Regions from separate parts of the Saccharomonospora sp. NPDC046836 genome, predicted to be linked through region 2. Evidence: riboswitches for the same ligand, from Rfam matches in the RefSeq annotation. Region 2 holds a riboswitch; the other holds the start of a gene.

Region 1 (4,723 bases), on a different contig from region 2:
CCGGCGACAGGCTCGGCTGGCCAGAACTGCGACTGGAGGTCATCGGCCCGCACTATGTCGAGGCGGGCCGCGGCGACGACGAGGACGGCACCGGGATCAACAACACCTCGCTGGTTCTCCGGGCGAGCACGCCTGCGGGGCGTGTGTTGCTGACCGGCGACATCGAACTCGCCGCGCAGGGTGACCTGCTCAACGCGGGCGCCGACCTGCGTGCCGAGATCCTCAAGGTGCCGCACCACGGGAGCCGGCTCGTCCTACCCCAGTTCCTGAGTGCGGTGGCGCCGCGAGTCGCACTGGTCAGCGTGGGGGCCGACAACGCCTACGGCCACCCGAACGGTACGACGTTGCGGTTGCTGACCGGCGGTGGTGCACTCGTGGCCCGTACCGACACCGGGGGCGATACGGCAGTAGTGACCGTCGAAGGCGGCCCTGCCGTAGTGCGGCGTGGATCGTCGAGGCGGGCGTGCGGCCGGCCGGTGCCGACCGCACGCTCGCCAGGAAGGAGGCGTCAGTAGCCGAGTACCTCGTGCACCGCGTCGACCGACGCCGGCACGGTCGCCTTCGGCCCGATCCGGTCCTCGACCGCGTCCAGGGTCTTCAGCCCGTCGCCGGTGATCAGCAGCACGGTCTCGGCGTCCGGGTCGAGCTTGCCGGCCTCGATCAGCTTCTTCGTGGTCGCCACGGTGACGCCGCCGGCCGTTTCGGTGAAGATGCCCTCGGTACGGGCCAGCAGGCGGATGCCCTCGACGACCTCCTCGTCGCTGACATCCTCGATGGCGCCGCCGGTGCGGTTCACGATGTCGAGGACGTAGGGGCCGTCGGCAGGGTTGCCGATGGCGAGGGAACGGGCGATCGTGTTCGGCTTCACCGGCTGGACCACGTCCAGCCCTGCGCGGAAGGCGGCGGACACCGGCGAACAACCGGTCGCCTGCGCCCCGAACACCTTGTACGGCGTCTGGTCCACCAGGCCGAGCTCGCCGAACTCGCGGAAGCCCTTGTCGACCTTCGTCAGCTGAGCCCCGGACGCGATGGGAACGACGATCTGCTCCGGCAGCCGCCAACCGAGCTGCTCGGCGACCTCGAAGGCCAGGGTCTTGGAGCCCTCGGCGTAGTAGGGGCGCACGTTGACGTTGACGAACGCCCAGGTCTCGTGCTCGGCTGCCAGCTGGGTCGCGAGCCGGTTGACGTCGTCGTAGTTGCCGTCGACGGCGATCAGCGCGCCGTCGTACACGGCGGTCGTGAGGATCTTGGCGCGCTCGAGTGTGGCGGGGATCAGCACGACCGACTGCCAGCCGGCGCGGGCGGCCGCCGCGGCGACGGCGTTGGCCAGGTTGCCCGTTGACGGGCAGGCCAGCGTGTCGAAACCGAACTCACGGGCCGCGGCGAGCGCGACAGCGACCACGCGGTCCTTGAACGAGTGAGTGGGGTTGCCGGTGTCGTCCTTGACCCAGATTCGCTTGACCCCCAGAGCCTTCGCCAGCCGGTCGGCGCGCACCAGCCTGGTACAACCGGGCTCGGTGTTGGGGATCTCCTCCACGTTGGACGGCACCGGGAGGAGCTTCTTGTAACGCCAGATGTTGCGCGGACCAGCCTCGATGTCCTCCCGGCGCACACGGCCGAAGTCGTAGGCCACCTCGAGCGGCGAGAAATCCTCCGCGGACACGAACTCGGGGGCAAGCGGCTGCCGGTGACCCTCTTCCTTCGAGACCAGCTCCACGGCAGGACCGAGGTCAAAGGTGCGCTTGGTGGTCGTTTGAACGGCTGCAGTCATCGCGAGGTTCCTTCCTCATCTGTCCCGCTGGCACGGGTCGGAATTGGCACCGTGATCGCCAGCTACCTCGCGGAATCGAGATGACAGGCTGACGCCGGTTGCCGGGGCTTCAACGGGCCGGTCCCTCTGCCCCTCTGGATGAGCGGTATTCGGTTGTGGGCGGGCGAAGATCGCGCCGCACTGCCATTCACCCTACGGCATGCCGATCAGTTCGTGCCATGCCTCTGCGGGTTATGTCACCGTGGCAGGATCGACAGCGTGACCGCGCCAGCCACCACGCCCGCGCCGCTGCATCTCGTGCTGGGCGACGAGGAACTGCTCGTCGAACGTGCCGTTCGCGGTGCGCTCGAAACGGCCCGCCTCGCCGATCCCGCCGCCGAGCTGACCAGGGTGCGGGCCACCGACCTGACGCCTCCGGTGCTCGCCGAGCTGGTCAGCCCGTCGTTGTTCAGCGAGGGCCGGGTAATCGTCGTGGACGGTGCGCAGGACATCTCACAGGAGGTGGCCGACACCGTCCTCGCCTACGTTGCTGCGCCAGCCGACGGCATCGTGCTCGTCGTCGTGCACACCGGCGGCGGTAGGAGCAAGGCCGGCAAGTCGCTTCCCGGTGCGCTGAAGAAGGCCGGCGCGGCCGTGACGCAATGCGACAAGATCACCAAACCAGCCGAGCGTGAGGCGTTCGTGCGCAACGAGGTGCGCAGGGCTGGCGGGCGGATCGACGCGGCCGGGGTGCTCGCCCTGATCGACGCCGTCGGCTCCGACCTCCGGGAGCTGGCGTCTGCCGCTGCTCAGCTGGTGGCGGACTCCGGCGGCGGCATCGACGAGGACGCGGTACGCCGCTACCACCGTGGAAAGGCCGACGTCACCGGGTTCATGGTCGCCGAGAAGGCAGTCGCGGGTGACCGGGCGGCGGCGCTGGAGTCGCTGCGCTGGGCGCAGCAGATCGGCGTACCGCATGTCCTCGTGGCCGATGCGCTGGCCGACGCGGTGCGCACGATCGCGCGCGTATCGGCTGCCGGGCGCGGCAACCCCAACCAGATGGCCGGTGAGCTCGGCATGCCGCCGTGGAAGATCCGCAAGGCACAGGGACAGTCGCGGGGCTGGTCCGCCGGTTCGCTCGCCGAAGCGATGCGCGTCGTGGCCCGCGTCAACGCCGAGGTGAAGGGCGCGGCGGCCGATCCGGGCTACGCGCTCGAGCGCGCCGTGTTCGACATAGCCGCAGCCAGGGAACGGCGTTAGCGCGTTTTTCTAGGCGGCGGGCTTGCGTGGGGCAGGCAACTCGCACCGCCAGGCAGGGCACTGCCAGCCCCCGAGGCCACCTTCTTGGTCGCGCCCACCCGTCTCCCACCCCCGCCCAAACGGAGACGCTTCGCGTCGCGGTGTTTGACAAATGCAACCCAGTGGCCTTGGGGCACATCAGCTGAACGTGTCAACGCTTGCCGGCGTCGGCACGGCACTGGACACAACGAAGCCCCGGTCGCCGGGTGGCGCCGGGGCTTCGTGAGTTCAGAGTCAGAGCTTGTTGACCCGCTGAGCCATCGCGGACTTCTTGTTCGCCGCCTGGTTCTTGTGGAGCACGCCCTTGCTGGCAGCCTTGTCCAGCTTGCGTGCCGCCTCGCGCTGCAGCTCGATGGCCTTCTCCTTGTCACCGGCCTCGGCTGCCTCGCGGAACTTGCGGATCGCGGTCTTGACCGCCGACTTCACCGCCTGGTTGCGCTGGCGCGCCTTCTCGTTGGTCTTGATGCGCTTGATCTGGGACTTGATGTTGGCCACGCGGGCGCTCCTCACATCGTTTCCGGCGGTTGTCGTTGCCGCGTTCTCGTGGCCCCGGCGCGACGGCTGGGTTTCCTCCCTGGCGGAATGCCACGCGGCAACAGCTGAAAAGGATAACAACGCCCCGCCCGGCCGGGCGGGGCAGGTCCGCCGCTCCGGTACCCGTGCCGTTCGGATCGCGCGACCTTCTGCCATGAGACGGTGTCTCCATGGAGGTCCTGAGTAGCCGCGTGCTGGTACATCCCCGCGATCCCGATGTCACAACGGCGTTCTACCGGGACACACTCGGGCTCGCGGTGTACCGGGAGTTCCCCGGCGGGACGGTGTTCTTCCTCGGCGGCGGTTTCCTCGAGGTGGTGGGCCGTGGCACGGGCGACACGCGGCCGGACGTGGCGCTCTGGCTACAGGTGCGCGATCTGCACGCGACGCTGGCTGAGCTGCGGACCGCGGGAGTCGAGCCCGAACGCGGCCCGCAGCGTGAGCCGTGGGGTCTGGACGAGGCGTGGATCTCCGATCCGGACGGGGTGCGCATCGTCCTGGTGGAGATTCCTGCCGAGCATCCGCTGCGCGCCGATGTCCGCACTCCCTAGCCGCCCATCCCCGCACAAGACCGGGGTCATCACTCAGCTGTTGCCGCCGGTGCCATTCCACCGGTCGAGGTCGTCCTGGGTGATCGGCTGCATCTCGGTGAGCTGGGTGATCCGGATGTGGTTGCCGAACGGGTCCCGCAGCGCGCAGTCGATGCCGTAGGGCTGCGTGACGGGTTCCTCCGTGAACTCGACTCCACGGGCGACCAGGGTCTCGTAGGTCTTGTGGCAGTCGTCGGTGTTGAGGATCGCGGCGACGCCGAGCGCGCCCTTGGTGACCAGATCGCGAACCTGCGCGGCGACCTCGTCGCTGAGCGCGGGCGGCCCGGGCACTTCGAGGAGCAGGTGCCGCTTCGGGTCGCTGGGCAGCGCGACGGTCAGCCAGCGCATGAAACCCATGTCGACATCGCCGGTGACCTGGAAGCCGAGCTTGCCGACGTAGAAGTCGAGGGCCTCTTCCTGGTCGAGGACGTTGACCGCGTGGATGCTGATTCCGGTGAACATGCGCTCACGTTAGGCGGCGGAGGGCCGCGCCGGCTTATCCAAAACTGCTGGATCTGCTCCATGCCTTGACGAAGCACACCGGCACCGG
Region 2 (4,723 bases):
TCTCCGTGTCCGGAGTACGGCCGACGTGCGCCGCAAGTGCGAGCACGGCACGCCAGGCGAGGTTGCCCTCGTCGGTCGGCACGGTTTTGGCTCCCTCGCCGTGGACCTCGACGCCGGACTCCTCGGCAATGGCGACGGTGACCTCGTCGGTGAGTGAAAGCGCTTGGAAGATCGTGGACAGCTCGTGGTAGCCGTCCTTGCGTGCCTCGCCGACCGAGAGGTGCAGGTTGATCTTGCTGGGCACCTTCACGGTGACGGGCGGGGGAACGACGGCTAGCACGCGTCAAGCGTACTTGGCGTGCTCAGCCGGGCGGCGCGACCAGCTCTAACGCCACAGCGAGCGCCACCTCGGGCAGGGCACGCCTCGGCGCCGGACTACTGATCCAACGCCAGACAGCTTCTCAAGCGGCGTAGCCGCATTTTCGCCACCTACACAACCTGCACCGCCGCGGGTTCCGCCACCCGCACCGCTCCCCAGATGACCAACAGCCTCTTCAGTCAGGCGGCGACGTTGCGGAGGCCGTAGAGGGTGTGGGTGACGTGGCCACCGCGCTCGACGATCCAGGCCAGCGCGGCATCGGCCCGCTGACCGCGGACACCGAGCCGGAACCGCGCCACCGGTGTGTCGCCGACGCGGGTGAGCCCGCCGCCGATGGTGGCCAGCTCGACGTCGAAGCGGCCGGCCGCCTCGGGCAGCAGCGCACCAACGGCCGCGAAACCGATCAGCACCACGTCGACGGCGACGTCGTACTGCGCTGCCTGCGCTCGCGACGTCTCGATCGAGGGCAGCAGCTCGTTGGCGATCCGGCTGCCTGCCTTGCCGAGCAGCCCCAGCACGTTGCCGCTCTCCACGACCCGCCCCTGATCGAGGAGGGCGACGTCGTCGCAGACGCGCCGCGCCACCCCGGCATCGGGCGTCGTGACGACCACGGTGGCGCCCAGCTCGGCGCGTGCGCGGTCCAGCACTGCCAGTACCGAACCGGACTCCTCGGCGGTCACGCCGTTCGTCGGGTCATCGGCGAGCAGCACGGCAGGGCCCCCGACGAGTGCCCTCGCGAGGGCGACCCGGCGCCGCTGGCCCGAGGTCAGCTCGTTGGGCAGCTGTCCGGCGCGCCGGGACAGGCCGATCAGGTCGAGCAGGGATGCCACGCGCTGGCGCCGCTGCGGGCCATCGACACCGAGCAGCTCCAGCGGCGCGGCGACGTTACCGGCGACCGTCCGCTCCGGCTGCAGGCGCGGGTCGAGCACGGCGAGCTGGCGGCGGGTGTCGCGCAGCTTGCGGCCATCCAGGGTGGCGGTGTTGAGGCCGTCGAACCGCACGACACCGCGGTCCGGCCGCTCCTGAAGTGCCACGCAGCGAGCGAGCGTCGACTTGCCGGAACCGGCCGGGCCGACGACCCCGTACAGCGAGCCCGCCTGCACCGCGAGGCTCACATCGCGCAGCGCGACGACCGGCGTACCGGTGTCGCTACTGGAAAATGACTTGCTGACATTTTCGACGGTGATCACGAAAGCTCCAAGGCAGCTCAGCTCACAGCGACGGCCGCCAAGTCTGGGACGGTCGCTGGAGAAAGGCGAAGAGGAAGGAAGCGGATTGGGTCAGGCGATGGCGTTGGAGCTACGACACGCACTGACCGTGCGACGACCTTGATCGACGACGCGGCGCCTGGTGAGCATTCGCGAGCGGTACACGAGTCCTCCATCGGTCCTGGCGTTAGCACCTGCCCTCGGCGGGTGGTTGCTGCGACGTCGGCGAGCCAGGTCTCTCAGTCGCTCGGGATGGATGCCCTCAAAGTACACCCGAACCGGCTACCGCTGCGCAAGCCTGCGGAGCGAGATCACACTAGTGCCGCAAGTCGGGCGAAATCGTCCACCGTGAGCTGCTCGCCGCGCGTGCGCGGGTCGATGCCCGCCGCGACCAGCAGTTCGCCGGCCCGCTCCGCGGAACCCGCCCACGCCGCCAGTGCCGCCCGCAGTGTCTTGCGGCGCTGGGAGAACGCGGCGTCGACGGCAGCGAAGACCGCCGCGCGGTCTGCACCGCCACGCGGTTCACCCCGCTCGAACGCCACGAGTGAGGAGTCGACATTCGGTACCGGCCAGAACACTGCCCGCGGTACCGCCGCGACCTTGCGCGCGCTGCCGTACCACGCGAGCTTCACGCTCGGGACGCCGTAGACCCGGCTGCCGGGGCCCGCGGCCATCCGGTCGGCGACCTCGGTCTGGACCATGACGAGGACGTGGCACAGTGACGGCAGCTCGGCCAGCAGGTGCAGGACCACGGGCACGGCCACGTTGTAGGGCAGGTTCGCCACGAGCGCGGTCGGCGGTTCGGGAAGCTGGTTCGCCCGCAGCCGCAACGCATCGGCTCCGAGAACGGTCAGCGCTTCGACGGACGCGGGGGCATGTGCACGCACGGTCTCCGGCAGGCGGCCGGCGAGCACCGGATCGATCTCGACGGCCACCACGCGTGCACCCGTGCCGAGCAGGCCGAGCGTCAGCGACCCGAGGCCGGGGCCGACCTCCAGCACCACGTCACCGGCTCCGACTCCGGCGAGGTCGACGATGCGGCGCACGGTGTTGGCATCGTGCACGAAGTTCTGGCCGAGCTTCTTGGTCGGCCGCACGTCGAGTTCAGCAGCCAGCCCGCGGATCTCGGCGGGCCCGAGCAAGCCCGGTGTATCCGTCACCGGATCACCTTAGACGCCCCCCACGAGCGCATCCCCAGCAGCAGCGAAGCGACCTTTCAGCACCCAAGGCCACCTTGGTTGCATTGAATGCAACCAAGGTGGCCTTGGGGAACAACTACAGACGACCTGCTGGTCAGGCTCGACGGAACCACGCCCGCCAAGGCGAGGAGCCCGCACCGTGGGGCTGCGGGGGTCGCCCCCGCAATGCCTCAGCGCGGCAGGCCGAGCTTGGAGGAGCAGGCCGGCCACGCGCCGTAGCCGCCGCGGTCGTCACGGACCTTCGTGGCGATCGCGATCTGCTGCTCGCGGGTCGCGTCGTTCGGGTAGGACGCGTACTGGCTGCCGCCGTAGGCGTCCCAGGTGCTCTTGTTGAACTGCAGACCACCGTAGTAGCCGTTGCCCGTGTTGATGGCCCAGTTGCCGCCCGACTCGCACTGCGCCAGCGAGTCCCACGTGCCGCCGTTGGTGACCACCGGCTGCGGGGGCTGCTTCGTGCCCACGCGCACGATCTTTGCTTCGGCCTCTTTGACGATCTTGCTCGACAGCTCTTCGCGAGCAACTTCCTGGTCGTTCTTCTTCGTCACCCGGTAGGTGACGATCATCTCGCCGGGCGTGCCCTCGTTGTCGACGATCTCCGTGCCCTGCTCCAGCTCAGGGTCCTCGACGGTCTCGACCTCGGGCTCGATCACCTCGGTCTCGTTGACCACCGAGACGCCGGTGCGGCTGATGTGGACCTCGGCACCGTCGAGAAGCTTGAACTCGAGGCCGCCGGCGACCTCGTCGTCCGGGCCGAGGCTCAGCCCGAGCTCCGTGAGCAGTTCCTGCGCGGACAGGGCGTTCGTGGACACCTCGCGCGGGTCGCCGCCGCCGTCGAAGAGGGTGATGTTCTTGAGGGTCTTGATCTCCAGGGTCATGCCGTCGAGCGGCACCTCACTGGCGACCGGTGTGGAGAACCAGGTGCCCTGCGTGTTCAGGTCCGCGAGGCCGAGCTGGCCCAGTGCCTCATCGACCGTCGTGGCGCGGACCCACGCCTCGCGCTCCACACCGTCGACCACCATGGTGAGCAGGCGCCCACGCTCGAGCTTGATGACGCCACCGTCGCCGACGGCGGCCTGCGGCGAGGGGGAGAGCGAGTCGTGCGCGCCGACCGTGACGCCGGCATCCTGCAGCACCTCGCCGACGGTGCCGCCGAAGCTGCGGACCGTCTGGCGCTCGCCGTCGACGTCGAGGGTGACGCTCTTATTCATCGCGAGCGCCGCGGCACCGCCGCCGGTGAGCGTGATCATCACCGCGAGGACGGCGCCCTTGAGGAAGCGCTTCTTCCAGGTCTTGACCGCGGTGGCGAGCCCGTCCTCGGGCTCCGCGAGCACCTGCGCGGTCTTGCCGACACGGTCCGCACTGGCCTCGTCGGGAACGACGATCGGCGGGAGCATCGTGGTCTCGGCGTTGATCAGCCTGATGAGCTCGTCGACGTCGACGTCCGCCTCGGACATCAGGTTGTCGGCATCGGGACCGAGCGCCATGAGGACGTCGTGACGGGTGACGCGGGGGTCGTCGGAGAACTCGACCCCTCCGAGGCCGGCCGACCGGTCGAGCAGGGCCGTCGAGGCGCCGCCGGGTCTCGGCGCGGCGTCGAGGTCCGCGTCAGTGCGCCCGTAGCTACCAGTCACAGGGTCGATCCCTTTCGCGTAAGGCCAGGACTCCCCCAGTCAGCGCCGTCCCTAGCGCCCTGTGAGGCGCTCCCCGACGTACACCGACGTGACTGTGGGCCAACCAGTTGGCGACTCGATGCGAACCACCATCCGGTACGGTCACGGGACAGTAACGAAGGCTGCGGGGTTGCGCAAACACACCCCGGAGCGTCGTGACCTTTGTCACTACACCAGTCGACGGATGGGCTCGCACGAATGTCGCAGTCCGTTCAACTCGAAGTAACAGGCTGCAGTCGAAACACCCGTTCCGCAGTGGTACGGACAGCGTTCGCCACGTCCTCGACGGACTCCCCGCGAAGCTCGGCGAGCCCGCGCACCGTGTAC

Evidence for each region. Region 2 has a riboswitch for S-adenosylmethionine ahead of ABZ863_RS24510 (ATP-binding cassette domain-containing protein). Riboswitches for the same ligand answer to the same signal wherever they lie in the genome.
Region 1: linked by a shared signal. The riboswitch ahead of thrC (threonine synthase) and the one ahead of ABZ863_RS24510 (ATP-binding cassette domain-containing protein) in region 2 are both predicted to bind S-adenosylmethionine.

The regions. Positions count from the first base shown of each region.
Region 1 covers NZ_JBEYXW010000035.1:31,906-36,628, reverse strand. Annotated here, with positions in the region: gene ABZ863_RS28765 (ComEC/Rec2 family competence protein) at 1-515, shown strand, start outside; gene thrC (threonine synthase) at 509-1,771, opposite strand; SAM riboswitch class I at 1,784-1,916, opposite strand; gene holA (DNA polymerase III subunit delta) at 2,030-3,010, shown strand; gene rpsT (30S ribosomal protein S20) at 3,284-3,544, opposite strand; gene ABZ863_RS28745 (VOC family protein) at 3,754-4,134, shown strand; gene ABZ863_RS28740 (VOC family protein) at 4,168-4,635, opposite strand; gene ABZ863_RS28735 (AraC family transcriptional regulator) at 4,670-4,723, opposite strand, start outside.
Region 2 covers NZ_JBEYXW010000024.1:56,348-61,070, forward strand. Annotated here, with positions in the region: gene ABZ863_RS24505 (4-(cytidine 5'-diphospho)-2-C-methyl-D-erythritol kinase) at 1-280, opposite strand, end outside; gene ABZ863_RS24510 (ATP-binding cassette domain-containing protein) at 499-1,509, opposite strand; SAM riboswitch class I at 1,697-1,786, opposite strand; gene rsmA (16S rRNA (adenine(1518)-N(6)/adenine(1519)-N(6))-dimethyltransferase RsmA) at 1,839-2,687, opposite strand; gene ABZ863_RS24520 (transglycosylase family protein) at 2,897-4,285, opposite strand; gene ABZ863_RS24525 (TatD family hydrolase) at 4,609-4,723, opposite strand, start outside.